DNA from 3 places in the Proteus sp. G2626 genome. Region 2 is predicted to be linked to each of the others. Evidence: predicted binding sites of a transcription regulator. Region 2 holds the regulator's gene; each other region holds the start of a gene.
The links. The regulator CRP, encoded in region 2, controls carbon source genes, mostly activating them, when cyclic AMP is high. The targets are predictions, from matches to a motif close to ATGTGANNNNNNTCACAT.

Region 1 (6,544 bases), on a different contig from region 2:
CCATGATGGCGGAATAAGTGACGCTATTCCAGTAAGAGAAGCTTATCGACGGGGGTGTCGTACTATTGTTGTTATTCGTACTGTTCCCTCTGAATATCAATACACGACAGAGTGGGTCGATCGAATGGGGAAATGGTTTGAAAATAGCCGTTTACAACGTTTTATGGCAATGGCACAAGTACATATCGAAACCTATACCGAAACCCTTAAATTTATTCAATCGCCACCAGAAGATGTCGTTGTTATCGAAATTTATCCACCCACAACGTTGCAATCAAGTGCGTTAGGTAGCCGTTTAAATGCATTAAACCATGATTATCATGTAGGAAGGCGTTGTGGTCGTTATTTTCTGGCGACGATAGGTCAGCATTTTTCTAAGAACAAATTCAAACAACACGATAAAAAAATCTTCAGCTTATTTGAACAAGAAGCAAAAACAGATAAAGCAGAAGAAGCTTCTATCATTCAACAAGGAACAAGGCGTATACATCCTGACGTGAGGCAGGTTCAAGAATGAATAAATTTATTGATACTCACTGTCATTTTGATTTTCCTGTTTTTTATAATGATATTACGAATAGCTTATCTTTAGCACAACAAGCACAAGTTGAAAAAATGATTATTCCGGCTGTTGCTCGTTGGAATTTTGATGTAGTGACTGAATTATCAAATGAATATCCTCAATTATATAGCGCATTAGGATTACATCCTTTATATATTGAAGAACATAGAGAGCAACATCTCCTTGAATTAGAACAAAAATTAAAAATAAACTCTCGTTGTGTTGCTGTAGGGGAAATTGGTCTGGATGGTTATATGGAAAATCCTCAACCAGAAAAGCAGGAGCGTTTTTTAATTGCACAACTGAAATTAGCGGCTAAGTTTGATTTACCGGTTATTTTACACTCGCGTAAAACTCACGATACGCTAAGTGCGCTTTTACGTCGTTATGATGTTCCTCGTAAAGGGGTTGTACATGGTTTTGCTGGAAGCCAACAACAAGCCAAACAATTTATTCAGCAAGGTTACTTTATTGGTGTTGGGGGCACGATTACTTATGAGCGAGCACAAAAGACACGTCGAGCAATTGCTTCATTACCACTCGAATATTTATTATTAGAAACAGATGCTCCCGATATGCCTGTGAGTGGCTTCCAAGGTGAGCCCAATCGACCGGAACGTATTCAACATATTTTTTCTCAACTCTGTGAACTACGTCAAGAATCACCGGAGGTAATAGCACAACAACTCCATCTTAATAGCCTACAATTATTTCAGTTAAAAGATAATATCTAGTTATCGATTGCATTTAACTAACCTAAAGATTAAAAAGTCTCCTCAATTTAATCTTATTGATATGGATAAGGTGCTTATTTTACTTTACTGTTTAAGATTGAATACATGATTTGTTAATCACATGATTTTTTCTCTTTATCCTGCCTATTCAATAAATGTGTTTTTCTCTCTTTTTGTGTGATCTACTTCTCATTTGTGACTTTTGTGTTACTTTTTCCAGACTCTATTTGTGATGGATGTTGAGGGTTCTTTTCTTAGACTAGGTATAATTATCTGGCAAAAAGAGTCAATAAGCTCGACTAGAGCGTTATTGATAATCCATTAAATTTTTATATGAACAGGGATCCTTCAATGCAACTCATTATGAGCTTGGTCGGAATGGCAACATTAATATTGATAGCCGTTCTATTTTCCAGCAATCGACGTGCAATTAGACTACGTACAGTTGGTGGCGCATTCCTTATTCAGATTGGCTTAGGTGCATTTGTTCTTTATTCCGACAGTGGTCGTGAGGTACTTCTTGCGATTTCTGATGGCGTTAAGAATGTTATTGATTACGGCAATAATGGGATGAGTTTCCTGTTTGCAGGCCTAGTATCAGATAAAATGTTCGAGTTGTTTGGTGGTGGCGGTTTTGTATTCGCCCTACGCGTACTGCCTGTTATCGTATTTTTCTCTTCACTAATAGCAGTACTGTATTACCTTGGTATTATGCAAGTTGTCATTAAAATTCTTGGTGGTGGCTTACAAAAAGTACTGGGTACATCTCGAACAGAATCTATGTCTGCAACGGCAAATATTTTCGTTGGACAAACAGAAGCTCCACTTGTTGTTCGCCCTTATATTGCAAGAATGACAACCTCAGAACTCTTTGCTGTTATGTGTGGTGGTTTAGCCTCTGTTGCAGGTTCTGTACTTGCTGGATATGCCAGCATGGGCGTACCGTTGGAGTATCTGATCACCGCATCCTTTATGGCGGCTCCAGGTGGTTTACTCTTTGCTAAATTGTTGATCCCTGAAACCGAAACCCCTGATGATCAAAAAGATGCGTTTGATAAAATGGCAGATGACGAAAAACCAGCCAATATTATCGATGCAGCTGCTGCTGGTGCCTCTTCTGGTTTACAGCTAGCTCTTAACGTGGGAGCCATGTTACTGGCTTTTGTTGCTTTGATTGCATTAGTTAATGGTATCCTTGGAGGCATTGGTGGCTGGTTTGGTTATGAGAATTTCTCATTAGAATTGGTGTTTGGTTGGGTGTTTGCACCTATAGCCTTCTTGATTGGTGTTCCTTGGAGTGAAGCAACCATTGCAGGCTCATTTATTGGACAAAAAATTGTTATCAATGAGTTCTATGCTTATTCTGAATTTAGTAAATACCTTCAAGAAGATGCACTTGTTGCTGGTTCAGGACTGGTGGTGCTATCAGAGCAAACGAAGATAATCATCTCTTTTGCACTGTGTGGCTTTGCTAACCTTTCCTCCGTTGCTGTATTATTAGGCGGTTTAGGTGGAATGGCGCCAAATCGCCGTAAAGATGTGGCGCGTTTGGGGATGAAAGCTGTGCTTGCAGGTACACTTTCTAACTTAATGAGTGCAACTATTGCAGGATTCTTCTTTGCATTAACGGCAATGGCTGTTGTTGCTGCTTAATTGATTTTTTTATTGTGAAGAGCAGATAGGGTTCGCCTATCTGCTCTTTTTATGTTTGTTTTCTGCTGTAATGTTAACTACTTTTACTGTGTGAGATATTTCGCAGTTTGTATTGAATATGGTCAAAAGTCTGTCATTTCATATCAATTGCACTTTTTTTTACGTTATAAAGACGACTTAGAAACGGTATTCGAGTAATATTAAACCAGAAAATAACCATTATGTGATTTCTATCACATTTATATGTCACTGGTTGCAAGTTGTATTTGATTAGTGTGATGTAAAGCACATCTAATTGTTCCTTAGCGTGTTCAAATAAGATGTGCTGAAACTTCATGGAATGGCGAAGGCTCAATGTCGGGTCGCCGAAGTGAGCATAGCGCGGTGAGAGGGAGCTCAGCTGTCGTTGTAGCACAAGTTACAACAACATCTTCAAGGAACCAAGTCCGCTCGCCAACAAATTTAATCGCTAACCTTAAGCGTACGCCCACAAGGGCTTGAGAAACATCGTTGGAGAGTTTTATGACAGATTTAACCGCTGCAGCGCGCCTTGCGCTGTCTTTGATGGATTTAACTACGTTAAATGATGACGACACTGATGCAAAAGTGACTGCGTTATGTCATCAGGCTAAAAGCCCAGAAGGCAATACAGCCGCTATTTGTATCTACCCACGTTTTATTCCGTTAGCACGTAAAGTGTTACGCGAACAAGGTACACCAGAAATCCGTATTGCAACCGTAACTAACTTCCCTCATGGTAATGATGATTTAGATATCGCATTAGCAGAAACCAATGCGGCATTAGCTTATGGCGCAGATGAGGTTGACGTTGTTTTCCCTTACCGTACATTTATGGCAGGTAATGAGCAAATCGGTTTTGATATCGTTAAAGCATGTAAAGAGGCTTGCGTAGAAGCCGGTGCTTTACTGAAAGTTATTATTGAAACGGGTGAGCTGAAAGAACCAGAACTTATCCGTAAAGCCTCTGAAATTTCAATCAAAGCAGGTGCTGACTTTATTAAAACTTCGACAGGTAAAGTGCCTGTAAATGCAACACTGGAAAGCGCTGAGTTAATGATCCAAGTGATCCACGATATGGGGGTTGGCAAAGATGTAGGTTTTAAACCTGCAGGTGGTGTTCGTACCGCTGAAGAAGCTGCTCAATATCTAGCATTAGCTAACCGCATTATGGGTGACAACTGGGTTGATGCCCGTCACTTCCGTTTTGGCGCCTCAAGCTTGTTAGGGAATTTATTAGCTACTTTAGGTCATGGCGAACAAAAATCATCTAGTGGTTACTAATCCATTCGTGTAATACGCCTACGTCATATTGTGGGCGTTATCAATGCTATAAAGCCAGGAGGTTGCAGTGTTTCTTGCCCAAGAAATTATTCGTAAAAAACGTGATGGTCATCCTTTAACTGAGGAAGAAATTCGTTTTTTCATTAATGGCGTCAGAGATAATACTGTTTCTGAAGGTCAAATTGCTGCATTAGCAATGACTATTTATTTCCACGACATGACTATGCCTGAGCGTGTTGCTTTGACATTAGCCATGCGTGATTCCGGTACTGTATTGAACTGGAAAAGCCTAAATTTAAATGGCCCAATTGTTGATAAACATTCAACCGGTGGTGTAGGTGATGTTACTTCACTGATGTTAGGGCCAATGGTTGCCGCATGTGGCGGTTATGTTCCAATGATTTCTGGTCGTGGATTAGGTCATACAGGTGGAACATTAGATAAACTCGAAGCCATTCCTGGCTTTGATATTTTCCCTGATGATGAAAAATTCCGCGATATTATTCGCAACGTAGGTGTTGCTATTATCGGACAGACTAATTCATTAGCACCTGCTGATAAACGCTTTTATGCGACCCGTGATATTACTGCTACAGTTGATTCAATCCCTCTTATCACCGCCTCTATTTTAGGTAAAAAATTAGCTGAAGGCTTAGATGCATTAGTGATGGACGTTAAAGTGGGGTCGGGTGCTTTTATGCCAACTTATCAGAAATCTGAAGAGCTGGCAGAGTCTATTGTTCAAGTAGCAAATGGCGCAGGCTGTCAAACTACGGCGTTGTTAACGGATATGAACGAAGTATTAGCTTCTAGCGCAGGTAATGCGGTTGAAGTTCGTGAAGCGGTTCAATTCTTAACGGGTGAATACCGTAATCCACGTCTATTTGAAGTCACTATGGCGCTGTGTGTTGAAATGTTAGTATCAGGTCGTTTAGCGGATGATCGTCAACAAGCTCGTCAAAAACTGCAAGATGTGTTGGATAACGGTAAAGCGGCTGAAGTCTTTGGTCGTATGGTTGCTGCACAGAAAGGCCCATCTGATTTTGTTGAAAACTACAATAAATACCTGCCAACTGCGGTATTAAGTAAGCCTGTATTTGCTGAGAAAGCTGGATTTATCACGGAAATGGATACGCGTGCATTAGGTATGTCTGTTGTGACATTAGGTGGTGGTCGTCGTAAAGCGACCGATGCTATTGATTACAGTGTGGGTTTAAGCGACATCGCTGCGCTTGGTACTGAAATCAATACCGATACGCCTTTAGCGATGATCCATGCTAATAGTGAAAAATCATGGCAAGAAGCTGCCGCTGAAGTCCGTCAAGCGATGGTAATTGGTGACAGCAAACGTGAAGCTTCACCTATGGTGTATCGCCAAATCAGCGAATAAGAACTCAATTACGATTTATAAGTGACATATCCGTGGTCTACGGAGAATGACACAGGAGAGAGAATTATGAAACGTGTACATATCATGGTATTAGATTCCTTCGGTATCGGTGCTGCTGGTGATGCAGAGAAATTCGGTGACCAAGGTTCGGATACTTTAGGGCATATCGCACAAGCGTTTGCTGACGGTAAAGCAGATAGAGACGGACGTAAAGGTCCTCTTCATTTACCTAATCTTTGCCGTTTAGGTCTAGGTAAAGCAGCTGAAGAATCAACAGGTAAATTTCCTATTGGTTTAGATAAAGACGCAGATATCATCGGTGCTTATGGCTACGCGAGTGAAATCTCTTCTGGTAAAGATACTCCGTCAGGCCACTGGGAAATCGCAGGTGTTCCTGTGCTTTTTGATTGGGGATACTTTAAAGAGCTGAAAAACTCATTTCCACAAGCATTGTTAGAAAATATCGTTAAACGTGCCAAATTACCCGGTTATTTAGGTAACTGTCACGCTTCTGGTACGGTTATTCTGGATGAGCTTGGCGAAGAACATATGAAAACCGGTAAACCAATTTTCTATACTTCTGCTGACTCTGTATTCCAAATTGCATGCCATGAAGAAACTTACGGTTTAGACAAATTATATGAGCTGTGTGAAATTGCTCGTGATGAACTAAATAAAGGCGATTACAACATTGGTCGTGTGATTGCGCGTCCATTTATTGGTGACAAACCAGGTAACTTCGCCCGCACGGGAAACCGTCATGATTTGGCGGTGGAGCCACCAGCACCAACGATGTTGAAAAAACTGGTTGATGAAAAACAAGGTCATGTTGTCTCTATCGGTAAAATTGCTGACATCTATGCAAATGTAGGTATCACTAAGAAAGTGAAAGCAACTGGTATT
Region 2 (6,544 bases):
ATGCTAGAACCTTGTTCAACCAAAATTGAACATGGGTTTTCCCGTTTTTATCAATGGTATCTATTAAAAGGGCTAAAAAGTAACGCGACACGCAAGCTGATCCGCTACCCAGAATCATTACCGATCAGCTTATTGACGATAAAGTCGATCAAAAAGCTGCGTCAGTTTGACGACCTTATTACATCCAAAATTCACGGATTTAAAGATGCGTTAGATTATTATCGCCAATGCAGTGCATTGCCTTTATTAAATAAAATAAAGAAAACAACGCTTATCATTCATGCTAAAGATGATCCTTTCATGTCTGCGGATGTAATTCCAGATATCACAACACTACCTAATAATATTGAGTATCAACTTACCGAATTTGGTGGGCATGTGGGGTTTGTCAGCGGAAAACTCTCGAAACCAGTGATGTGGCTTGAGAGTCGGATACCTGACTGGTTATCCGCTTATTTGGAGAAAACCCAATGATAATACCTTGGAACGAACTTTCCACAGAGACACTAGATAATCTTATTGAAAGTTTCGTTTTACGAGAAGGCACAGATTATGGTATCCAAGAAAAGACGCTTGAACAAAAAGTCGCCGACGTAAAAAAACAACTTAAATCTGGCGAGGCCGTGTTAGTTTGGTCTGAGCTTCATGAAAGCGTCAATATTATGCCTGCCTCGCAATTTCGCTCTGATTAGTTACCCAGAGCGTAATATCGCCATCAATAAGGGCTAACCTTATTTTGCAAAAGGATAACCTATGTCAGTCAAACATCCTATCATCGCCGTTACGGGCTCAAGTGGTGCAGGAACCACCACAACAAGCCAAGCTTTTCGTAAAATATTCCAACAACTTAGTGCAAATGCCGCATTAATTGATGGAGACAGTTTTCATCGTTATACTCGCCCTGAAATGGATATGGCGATAAGAAAAGCCAAAGAGCAGGGTCGACATATTAGCTATTTTGGCCCTGAAGCAAATGATTTTAGCCTACTGAGTTCCACATTCAGCCACTATAGCGAAACAGGACAAGGTCAATCACGTAAATATTTACACTCTTATGATGAAGCGACCCCCTACAACCAATTACCAGGAACATTTACTCCTTGGGAACCATTACCCGATAATACCGATGTTCTCTTTTATGAAGGGTTACACGGAGGTGTTGTCACCAACGAACATAATGTTGCACAACATGTTGATTTACTGGTTGGTGTTGTCCCTATTGTGAACCTTGAATGGATACAAAAGCTTATCCGAGATACTACTGAACGAGGACACTCACAAGAAGCGGTTCGAGATTCTGTTGTTCGCTCAATGGATGATTATATTAACTACATCATTCCACAATTTTCGCGTACCCACATCAACTTCCAACGAGTGCCTACTGTCGATACATCAAACCCATTTTCAGCTAAAGCTATCCCAACACTCGATGAAAGTTTTATTGTTATTCGTTTTCGAGGCTTAACCGATATTGATTTTCCTTATTTACTCGCGATGTTGCATGGCTCATTTATGTCAACAATCAATACGATTGTCGTGCCTGGTGGGAAATTAGGATTAGCAATGGAATTAATTATGGCGCCATTAGTCAAAAAATTATTAAATGGCGAAAAAATCAGTTAACCAAAATAAAATCTATTTCTATAAAAATAATATCCCCTTAATTAAGGGATATTATTTCTAAATTAAACTTTATTTTAAAATATCAAATTTATTCAGCATCTTTTATTTCAAATGAATGTGTAATATTAGCTGCTTTTCCTAACATTAAAGAAACAGAACAATATTTTTCTGCAGATAATTGAACCGCTCGTTCAACAATTTTATCTGTGAGTTCTTTACCTGAAACGATAAAATGCAAATTGATATCAGTGAATAAACGAGGGGCTTCTTCTCGACGCTCTGAAGTTAATTTCACTTCACAATCAGTCACTTGATGACGACCTTTACGTAAAATACTGACGACATCAATAGCACTACATCCACCCGCAGCAATTAAGACCATTTCCATTGGGCTTGGTGCTTTATCACCAGAGTTTCCATCCATCATAATTTGATGACCCGATGAAGATTCCCCAACAAAAGATAAATCTTCAACCCACTTAACGCGTGCTTCCATTTATTTTCCCCTAAACATGACAGAAACTAAAAGAGTACATTCTCATAATTCAACTAGCAATTAGCAAATAGGTTTATTATGCTGACTGCGTAAAACGAGACTTAATGCACTAATTGTGTTAAAAACAATATCTGCTTGATGATAGTGGTTAAGATCAATGCATTATTTTCTCATTTATTATAATCTACTCCATATTAACTTACCGTGTTCTCAGGAAGTTAATAGGTCAAGATAGGATTTTTAAGCACGCTGTCTCAAAAGGGAGCCTATCCGTTTTGAAAGGCTGCATTTAACGTACAGAGGATAACGCGAATGGTTCTCGGCAAGCCGCAAACAGACCCGACTCTTGAATGGTTTTTGTCACACTGCCATATTCACAAATATCCATCCAAGAGCACGCTGATCCACCAAGGTGAGAAAGCGGAAACACTTTATTATATTGTTAAAGGTTCCGTGGCTGTTCTTATTAAAGATGAAGAAGGAAAAGAAATGATCCTCTCCTACCTAAATCAGGGGGATTTCATCGGTGAACTCGGATTATTTGAAGAAGATCAAGAACGTAGTGCATGGGTTAGAGCAAAAACAGCCTGTGAAGTAGCAGAAATTTCCTATAAAAAATTCCGCCAATTAATTCAGGTTAACCCTGACATTCTGATGCGCCTATCAGCTCAAATGGCGAACAGATTACAAACCACATCAGAAAAAGTAGGTAACCTTGCTTTCCTTGATGTAACAGGCCGTATTGCACAAACCTTATTAAACTTAGCAAAACAACCTGATGCGATGACACACCCTGATGGCATGCAAATTAAAATTACACGTCAGGAAATTGGTCAAATCGTGGGTTGTTCACGCGAAACTGTAGGCCGTATTCTTAAAATGCTAGAAGATCAAAACCTGATCTCAGCACACGGTAAAACTATCGTCGTTTACGGAACTCGCTAATTTTCCCCACCCGAACAAACAATAGCTCTATACAAAAGAGCTATTGATAAAAAGAACGGTATGAACCCCATCCTTGCTGATGGGGTTTTTTAATAACTATACCCCTTCTACAAACGCGGCAATGGCGGCTTTTAATGCGACCATCCCCTCTTGTAATTCTTCTTGGGTAATAATTAATGAGGGTGTAAAACGCATAACATCAGCGCCTGCATTTAACATCATTAATCCCTGCTTTGCAGCCAGCCCTAATAATATTTTTGCTTTGCCTTCATATTGTGGTGCGAGTTGTGCGCCAATCAATAATCCTTGCCCACGGATTTGCGAAAAGACGTTGTAGGTTTGATTTATTGCTGTGAGCTCGTCTACAATCCACTGATAGCGCTTTTCTACTCCCTTAAGTACCTCAGGTGTATTGATTAAATCAAAAGCGACATTGCCCACTGCACACGCTAATGGATTCCCCCCATAAGTTGTACCATGAGTTCCTACCCCCATTACTGACGCTATCTCTTGTGTCGTTAACATCGCACTGAGCGGAAAACCACTTCCGAGTGCCTTTGCCGTGGTAATAATGTCTGGTGTCACATCATAATGCATATAAGCAAAAAGCTTACCTGTACGCCCCATACCTGTTTGTACTTCATCAAGGACAAGTAATGCTTGATGTTTATCGCACAGCTCACGTAGCCCTCTCATAAATTCAGGGGTTGCTGCTGTTACACCACCTTCACCTTGTACTGGCTCTAACACAACGGCACAAGTATGATCATCAATAACGGCTTTCACTGCATCTAAATCATTAAAAGGAATATGTACGATATCAGCAGGTTTTGGGCCAAAACCATCGGCGTATTTAGGTTGTCCTCCAACCGATACTGTAAACAAGGTTCGACCATGGAAGGCATGGTGAAAGGCAATAATTTTGGTTTTATAAGGATGATGGCGGGTGATTGCATAATGGCGAGCGAGTTTAAATGCGGCCTCATTTGCTTCGGCGCCAGAATTAGCAAAAAAGACACGTTCTGCAAATGTGTTATCAATGAGCTTTTGTGCTAAACGCAGTGCAGGCTCATTCGTGAAAATATTACTCACATGCCAAAGTTTTTCACTTTGTTCTTTCAATGCTTGATTGAGAGCAGGATGAGCATGTCCTAATGCCAACACGGCAATACCACCAGCAAAATCAATATAAGATTTTCCTTGCTGATCCCAAACTCGACTTCCCACCCCTTTAACAGGAATAAATTCTGCGGGTGAATAAATTGGCAACATTACTTGATCGTAAGTTGCCCGGTTGATACTTTGTTTTGTCATTACCCCACCTGATCGTTATTCGTCTTTAATATGAAAATATAATCACTAAATATGAATAAAAAATCAAATGTGGTTTTGTATAAAAAGGCGTTATTTTGTTATTTAAATACTATCTTATTAATATTTAAGAAAATTATTTAATAACTCATGGCCTTGTTCACTTAAAATACTTTCTGGGTGAAACTGAACCCCTTCAATTGGAAGTGTACGATGACGAATACCCATAATTTCATCAACATTGCCATCATGTTGGCTCCATGCCGTTACTTCAAAAGGCACTGGTAACGTCGTAGCATCTATCACTAAAGAGTGATAGCGCGTTACACTTAAAGGACGATTAAGTCCTTTAAAAACCCCTTGTTGGTTATGGTGTATCAATGAATTTTTACCATGCATAACTTCTCGTGCTCTGATAACAGATGCACCAAAAGCTTGCCCTATTGCTTGATGTCCAAGACAAACGCCAAGAATAGGGATTTCACCGGCAAACCGCTGTATAGCCTCAAGAGAGATCCCGGCTTCATCAGGAGTACAAGGCCCTGGTGAGATAACAAGATGTGCTGGCATCATCTTTTCTATCTCTTTAAGTCCAATCTCATCGTTACGCTTAACAACAACCTCAGCACCCAATTCACAGAAATATTGATAGAGGTTGTAGGTAAACGAGTCGTAATTATCAATAAGTAACAGCATATTAGCCTATCCGACTGATTTTCTTATCATTATTTATTTTATTACTATTTTAAAGCGAGTATGTCTTTGCCAAAATAGCTCGTTGTTTAACCGACTTGGGTACAACAAAGCCGATTATCATAGCACAGGTATAAAATATGAATAGTAAGCAAGAAAACCTGCTGATTTATTGCGCAATAACAAAAAGGGTGGTAATCGACAATAAATAGAGTGATTAATAACGTAGTTAATACTTATTACAGTAGATCACACGAAAAAAGAGGTAATAAAAAATATTTTTTTCATACTAAAAATCCCGGAATGAACAAGCTCATCCCGGTTTATATGCATTTTATCTTATTAGAATACGTAAATATTCTATCCTAATAATGCGCTTATTCTTTTACAACTTCAGCAGATAAAATAGTGACTGTTTTTACTGGTACATTTTGGTAAGGGCCAATATTACGAGTTTGAGCTTGTGAAATTTTATCCACCACGTCCATACCCTTTACCACTTTACCAAATACGGCATAACCAAAATCACGTTGACCGTGATCTAAAAAGGCATTATCAGCTACATTAATGAAAAATTGGCTGGTTGCACTGTCTTTATCTGATGTGCGTGCCATAGCAATAGAGCCTTTTACATTTCGTAACCCATTATCAGCTTCATTTTTAATGGGCGCTCTAGTTTGCTTTTGTTGTAAATCAGCTGTGAAGCCACCACCTTGAACCATAAAACCTGGGATAACACGATGAAAAGTTGTGCCGTTATAGTATCCATCTTCGACATACTGAATAAAGTTTTTCGTTGTTATTGGGGCTTTTTTATTATCCAGTGCTAATTCAATATTGCCTTCAGAGGTGACTAATTTAACGAAGGTTTCTCCCGTTGCCATTGCAAAAGTCGCTGTTGTTAAAGTGCAAGCGGTAACGAAGGTGACAAGAAAACGTTTTAACATGCAGGGATCCTTTACTTTAATAGTCTACAACTTACTTAATATGCAGCGATTCTAATTCGCTGAGGTAAATAGTGCCAATCATTTACCTTTATTTACGCTCAATAAGTCTTATTACGTCATAACAGAGTAAATTTTAATTTTTAAACGCTGTTATAAGTCATTAAATTGCGCCAAAATAGAGCGAATAAATATTTTAGATATTCATTCTCATGCAGAATTGAAATGAGTATGCATGAGAAGCCGCATTATTTCAGAGAGGTTTATACCATAATGGCCCAATTTAATTACCAAAAAGCACATTTCATCATCAGTGCTCCTGATATCCGTCATTTACCGCCAGATACAGGGATTGAAATTGCCTTTGCGGGTCGCTCTAATGCCGGTAAATCCAGTGCTTTAAATGCATTAACCCAACAAAATGGATTAGCAAGAACCAGTAAAACCCCAGGCCGTACTCAATTAATCAACCTCTTTCAAATTGAAGAAGGTTTACGCTTAGTCGATTTACCAGGCTATGGTTATGCCCAAG
Region 3 (6,544 bases), on a different contig from region 2:
ATGCGAGAAGGGCACCTAAGATCCCCCCACAAGCAATCCCAATAAAAAGGATGAACATGCTATGCCAATTAAGCCTTCTTGCCTTATGGTGTTTAATGGTTGTTATTGTTGCAGAAAACAACATAATTAATGTCGAGGTGGCAACAGCTATTTTCATTGCATGCTCAGCAGGTAAGCTGTCTATTCCCCAGAGTGTTAGAATAAGCGTGTAGAGTAAAGGAACCGTGACAAAGCCACCGCCAAAGCCAAATAACCATGTTGTAATGCCTGAAATTAAACCAAACGAAATCAGCCAGAATGTCATTTCAAATCTCCTGTTGAGTCAGGAGATCAACAATATAGAATAAAATAATGGCTTGCCCACGAGATAATGACAAGTTTATATGAATTTAGGACAATTTTAATATTATGCGTAATATCGATATTAACAATGTGGATCATCTTCCCCGTGATATTTTGGCATTAGGATCTGATTATCCTTATGACACATTACTCGAAGCACATCATCATCGACGAGCCCAATTTTTATATGCCCCAAATGGTGTTATGAAAGTTAAAACTGAAGATGGCCAATGGATTGTATTACCTTACAGCGGTGTGTGGATCCCTGCTAAAAAAGTACATCAAGTGCTAATGTTGGGTAGCAGTACTTATAGTCTCTATATTGAGCCGAATAAAGTACCTCGTTATTCGGAATATTGTGAGGTTTTACACGTTTCTCCTTTGTTTCATCAGCTATTACTTTCAGCAAATCAACTTCCTTTGCTTTATGATTTAGGTGGGAGAGATAGCGCTTTATTAACGTTACTTTGTCATGAATTAACTCAGGCCAAATCATTACCTTATTTTACACCTTTACCTCAACATGCTTTATTGGATTTACTATGTACTGAATTTATGTCACAGCCCAATATTCGTACCACACCAGAGATGTGGGCTGAGAAATTAAATAAGAGCTTGCGTACTTTTACGCGACTCTTTCATAAAGAAACGGGTCTCTCTTTTCGCGAGTGGCGTCAAAAAGCGTGTTTAATGTATGCACTAACAGCATTAAAGAAAGGTCATTCAGTCACCGAAATTGCTTTAGAATTAGGGTATGAGAATCCGAGTGCCTTTAGTGCAATGTTTAATAAAGAGATGGGATACTCACCGAAATTATTTTTAAAGCAATTGAAAGCATTTTAGTAAAACAGTTATATATAAGAATAAACACAATCATTGATGATGGTATTTATTATTCCCTTTTTAAGGGAAATTTCACTGTTCAAAAAAGAAACAAAAAAATTCCTTCCAATATCAGTGCGTTAAAACTTGATTAATAGAGAGTGAGGGAGGTAAAATAAGGTTCATCCATAAGTCATACATCACTTCATTACGTATGTTCCCTTAGTTAAATGGATATAACAAGCCCCTCCTAAGGGCTAGTTACAGGTTCGATCCCTGTAGGGAACGCCATCTATTGTTTAGCCTTAGATGTCGAATATATTCCTAGAGTAGCCGTTTTGTATTCACTCTATTATCGCCATAGTTTCGCTTCTTCGTTTAATAACAATTTTTTCGTACTCTAATGCTAAGAGCAATTAGTGATAAAAGAATATCAGTAAACGAGTATCAAGCATTTCAATACTAGCCCTATAATATTGGGCTAATATTGTAAATTAGCTCAATGGGATAATCCTAAAAACTGAATTATCTTATAAGATCAACGCCTAATAAAAGTACCACTTGTGACGTATTGACAGTATTATGTGTAGAGTTTATGAATATGCGAACTATGATGCTGCTCATCATAAGATAATTAGCGGAGAACATTATGAAGTATCGCCTGTGCGGTGTTGCTCTTTCAGTCGCCTTACTTTCAGGATGTGCAAGTACCCCTAATAATGGGGAGGCGCGCTCTGACCCATTGGAAGGGTTTAACCGCCAGATGTTTGATTTTAACTACTATGTTTTAGACCCATATATCTTACGTCCAGTTGCGGTTGTTTGGCGTGATTATGTGCCCCCTCCAGCAAGAAATGGCTTATCTAATTTTCTTGGTAATCTAGAAGAGCCTGCAAGTATGCTAAATAGTGTATTGCGTGGTGATTTTGAAAAGGGAGCAAAACATTTTGGTCGTTTTTGGATCAATACAGTCTTTGGTATGGGTGGCTTAATTGATGTCGCTGGTATGTCCAAAGAAACAATGGAAAAAGAAGTGCCAATGCGATTTGGTAGTACGTTAGGGCATTATGGTGTGGGTTATGGTCCTTATGTGGTTGTCCCTGGCTATGGTAGCTTTACTGTCCGTGAAGAGGGTGGTGACTGGGCTGACTTAACATATCCCATGTTGAGTTATTTAACGTTTTGGATGTCAGCGGGTAAATGGGCATTAGAAGGCATTGAAACACGTGCACAGTTGCTCGATTCCGATGCTATTTTGCAAAACTCCTCTGATCCTTATTTAATGATGCGTGAAGCTTATTTCCAAAGTAATGACTTCAAAGCGGGTACGGTAAAAGAGAATCCTAACGCGAAAGCGATTGAAGATGATTTAGATTCCATTGACTAATCTTTGTGGTTAGTTTTAGGTATTAATAAAAAAATGGTCTTGAAAAAGACCATTTTTTGTATAAAAAGCAATATAGAGCAAGAGTTAGAAACGGTAGTTAAAGTTCATACCGTATAACCATGCTTTACCAGATGACTCGAATTCATAAGCCGGTAATGGTAAATCTTCAGATAATTTCTCTTTGATTGTGACTTTTTTACCATGCATATACGCTAAGCCAACATCCACAGACATATCTTTGTTAAATGCGTAGGTTGCACCTGCACTTAACCAGAAACGGTCTTGGTCAGGAATGGAGATAGAACGTTTATCAGCAGGAACTGGGCTATCATCAAAGGCAATACCTGTACGGAATGTCCAGTTATCATCGTGATAATAGGTTGTACCTAACGCAACACGCCATGCGTCACGGAAGCCTTCTTCTTTCTTGAATAGTTGCTGACCATCACTCTTACGTGTGGCTCTTAACTCTTCAAATGCGCTCCAGCTTGTATAAGCGAAGTTATAGTGAACCGCCCATTTTGGTGCAACGCGGTGATAAGCGGCAAATTCCCAAATTTCAGGTAAGTTAAGGTCAAGTTTACCTTTAATGGTTTCGCCGTTAGTACCTACAATTCCCATTCCTTCGAGTTGTGGAATTGAACGTAAGTCACTTTGGTATTCACCGTCTTTAAATTTAACTTTAACTTTTGAACGGTAAGTAAAGCTTACGCGATTACCTTCGTCAAATTCATATAATAAACCCGCGTTCCAGCCAAAGCCCCATGCATCACCTTTCAATTGAGCAAAGCGATCACTTGGCGATAAGCTTGATATATAACCACCTAATGGAGGTGGTAATTTATTTCCTAAAACTTTACCCGCTTCACCAACATGGCGTGTAATTTCTGCATCAGCATAAAGGGCATTTAAGCCTAAACCAACACTGAATTGATTATTAACACGGTAACCTGCACTTAGATTTAAGTTCATGGTTTTCAGATCGGTTTTGCCACCGATAAGACCAGCAGGATAATCATTCGGAAAATCTGTTGCTAAACCGAAGTTTGTTGTTCCTGATGCGCCAATGGCCCACTTATCATTAATTGGAGCAACAAAGTGGATATTGGGTACTAATGCACTTGGGGCGATATCTTTTGCAGTAGTGTCAGTACCAGTAAGAGGTGATCTACCTTTAATATCGACGCTCGGGTTAATATGGATAGCACCAACAGAGAATTCAGGGCGATCAAACATCGTGAGTGCAGCTGGGTTACGGCTACCTACGCTTGCGTCATCGGCGATAACGCCTTCCCCTGAAAATGCACGCCCTAGTGCTGAAGTAGAATATTCATTTAACTGAAAACCGGCAGCGCCTGCTTGAGAGGAGATAACACCTACCAAGGCAGCTAGTGCTGTGCGAGTAAACAGGTTTTTACGGTTCATGACCTAAACCCTCATAATTTTTTTAAGTTAGTAACTTCTGATTAGAAGCGCTGGATTTTAGGTGCGGTTGTCGTTATGACAAATCAGACCAGTTGTCTAAGTATAAAGTTGATTACCCCAAATGTTGCAAGTGTGTTTTGCAAATATTGCCAAATTGATTTAATAAATGGGATTTAGTTAACATTATTTTTACAAAATATCCCAATAAAGATAATTTTGATTGTTAAATAAACAGAATAATCAATTATTTTTGTAAATTTGTAGGATAATTTGAGCTAAAGCAGTTTATTTTATTTTTTTGCGATTATGATAGATAATTAACATTTCTTTCGTTGGGAGACTAAAATGGCAGACGCAATTAATCGCTGTAGTGCAGAAGAAACCGCTGCTTGCTGTTGTGTAGATGTGGGTACTATTATTGACAATAAAAATTGCACTGCGTCATATCAGCATGTCTTCGCTGATAAAGTACAAGCGCAAGCAATGTTGGATCAACTCAGTGCAAAAGCACAATCTATCGCTTCAGAGCCTTGTAAAATCAATCAACAATTTGCTGATGTTGATGGTGGTGTTCAACTTACCGTTGATTTTACATTTTCGTGTGAAGCAGAAAATCTGATCTTCCAGTTAGGATTACGTTAATCTGCTGAAAACAAATAGATTTAAGGCTGTTGAATGTCAACAGCCTTTTTTATGACTCGCCATTGTATTTTTTATCCTTTCTATCTTTATTGTTGGGTTCAGACATTCTATCGAAATAATGCGCGCTAACTCCCACTTCTCATAAAATGATGTTTCTGATAGGTGAAATTTTTGTTAACACTATTGTCAGGTCAGACCTCTTTGGTGTTAGGAACTCATTTTGTCAGGAGCCGTTATGAAGTCATCAACGAACAGTGCTATGAAAGATCGCATCGCCATTGTCAGCGGGCTACGTTTACCTTTTGCTAAACAAGCGACTGCGTATCGAGGAATACCTGCGGTTGAATTAGGGCGTTCAGTGGTTCAAGAATTAGTGACTCGCAATGAAATTCCTCCTGAAATTATTGATCAACTTGTTTTTGGGCAAGTGGTACAAATGCCAGAAGCACCGAATATAGCTAGAGAAATTGTACTTGGTGCTGGCTTAAGTGTAAAAACAGATGCTTACAGTGTTACAAGAGCGTGCGCAACGAGCTTTCAAGCGATTGCCAATGTCGCTGAGAGCATGATGGCAGGGCATGTCTCTGTCGGTATTGCGGGTGGCGCAGATTCATCATCTGTTTTGCCTATTGGTGTTAGTAAAAAATTAGCGGATGTATTGTTAAGTCTTAATAAAGCAAAATCATTGGGTCAGCGCTTAAGTTATTTAAGCCAATTGCGGTTTCGAGATCTTCTCCCTGTCGCCCCTGCCGTTGCTGAATATTCAACAGGCTTACGTATGGGAGATACCGCTGAGCAAATGGCAAAAACTTATCATATTTCCAGAGTCGCTCAAGATGAGTTAGCACATCGTTCTCATCAATTAGCAACTAAAGCATGGGAAATGGGAAAATTAGATGATGAAGTGATGACCGCTTTTTTCCCACCTTACAAAGAAGGTTTCCATCAAGATAACAATATTCGTAAAAATTCAGTTCTTGATTCTTACGCTAAGTTAAAACCTGCTTTTGATCGTCGCCATGGTAGCGTTACTGCCGCAAACAGTACACCATTAACAGATGGTGCAGCTGCAGTATTAATGATGAAAGAGTCCATTGCAAAAAGCTTAGGTTATCAGCCTCTTGGTTATCTACGTAGTTATGCGTTTACAGCAACAGATGTTTGGAAAGATATGTTATTAGGACCTTCATATGCCACGCCACTTGCGCTTTCTCGCGCAGGACTTTCTTTGAGTGATCTTACGTTAATTGATATGCATGAAGCTTTCGCCGCACAAACATTAAGTAATTTGACACTGTTTGCTAGCGAGCAGTTTGCTAAAGAGCAATTAGGATTATCCAAAGCAATTGGAGAAGTGGATATGGATAAATTTAATGTGCTAGGTGGCTCTATTGCTTATGGACATCCATTTGCCGCGACAGGTGCAAGAATGGTGACACAGACGTTACATGAGCTTAAACGCCGAGGTGGTGGGTTTGGGTTAACGACTGCGTGTGCAGCGGGTGGATTAGGTGTGGCAATGATTTTGGAGGTGGAATAATGGAACAACAAACAACACTAGAAAACACTTCCGTTTTCCAATTTTCAGTTCGTAACGATAAAGTCGGCGTGATAACCATTGATGTTATCGGTGAAAAAGTAAATACCTTAAAAGCTGAATTTGTGCAGCAATTCCAAGATGTTTTGAAACAAGCGCAACAACATTCGGGTGTAAAAGGGTTAATTATCACATCAGGTAAAGCAGATAGTTTTATTGCGGGTGCTGATATCTCGATGATTGCGGATTGCAAAACGAAAGAAGAAGCAAGTGCACTCGCAAAAGCAGGGCAAGATCTTTTTACCCAACTCGAAAATTATCCGTTACCTGTTGTTGCTGCTATCAATGGCGCCTGTCTTGGTGGGGGACTTGAATTAGCATTGGCCTGC

Region 1: GWJ05_RS03380 (NupC/NupG family nucleoside CNT transporter) is a predicted target of CRP. The motif match lies at 1,472-1,489, and genes of this name have one in related genera.
Region 3: fadL (long-chain fatty acid transporter FadL) is a predicted target of CRP. The motif match lies at 4,143-4,160, and genes of this name have one in related genera.

The regions. Positions count from the first base shown of each region.
Region 1 covers NZ_JAABNH010000007.1:199,159-205,702, reverse strand. The annotation lists gene GWJ05_RS03390 (patatin-like phospholipase family protein) at 1-517, shown strand, start outside; gene GWJ05_RS03385 (TatD family hydrolase) at 514-1,296, shown strand; gene GWJ05_RS03380 (NupC/NupG family nucleoside CNT transporter) at 1,648-2,949, shown strand; gene deoC (deoxyribose-phosphate aldolase) at 3,472-4,251, shown strand; gene deoA (thymidine phosphorylase) at 4,319-5,641, shown strand; gene deoB (phosphopentomutase) at 5,708-6,544, shown strand, end outside.
Region 2 covers NZ_JAABNH010000025.1:236,335-242,878, reverse strand. The annotation lists gene GWJ05_RS10930 (hydrolase) at 1-474, shown strand, start outside; gene GWJ05_RS10925 (YheU family protein) at 471-692, shown strand; gene GWJ05_RS10920 (phosphoribulokinase) at 754-1,623, shown strand; gene GWJ05_RS10915 (OsmC family protein) at 1,712-2,119, opposite strand; gene crp (cAMP-activated global transcriptional regulator CRP) at 2,432-3,064, shown strand; gene argD (bifunctional acetylornithine/succinyldiaminopimelate transaminase) at 3,161-4,378, opposite strand; gene GWJ05_RS10900 (aminodeoxychorismate synthase component II) at 4,496-5,071, opposite strand; gene ppiA (peptidylprolyl isomerase A) at 5,446-6,015, opposite strand; gene yihA (ribosome biogenesis GTP-binding protein YihA/YsxC) at 6,286-6,544, shown strand, end outside.
Region 3 covers NZ_JAABNH010000026.1:108,398-114,941, forward strand. The annotation lists gene GWJ05_RS11565 (sulfite exporter TauE/SafE family protein) at 1-304, opposite strand, end outside; gene GWJ05_RS11570 (AraC family transcriptional regulator) at 409-1,185, shown strand; tRNA gene GWJ05_RS11575 (tRNA-Arg) at 1,381-1,455, shown strand; gene mlaA (phospholipid-binding lipoprotein MlaA) at 1,814-2,551, shown strand; gene fadL (long-chain fatty acid transporter FadL) at 2,636-3,976, opposite strand; gene GWJ05_RS11590 (YfcZ/YiiS family protein) at 4,322-4,618, shown strand; gene fadI (acetyl-CoA C-acyltransferase FadI) at 4,854-6,158, shown strand; gene fadJ (fatty acid oxidation complex subunit alpha FadJ) at 6,158-6,544, shown strand, end outside.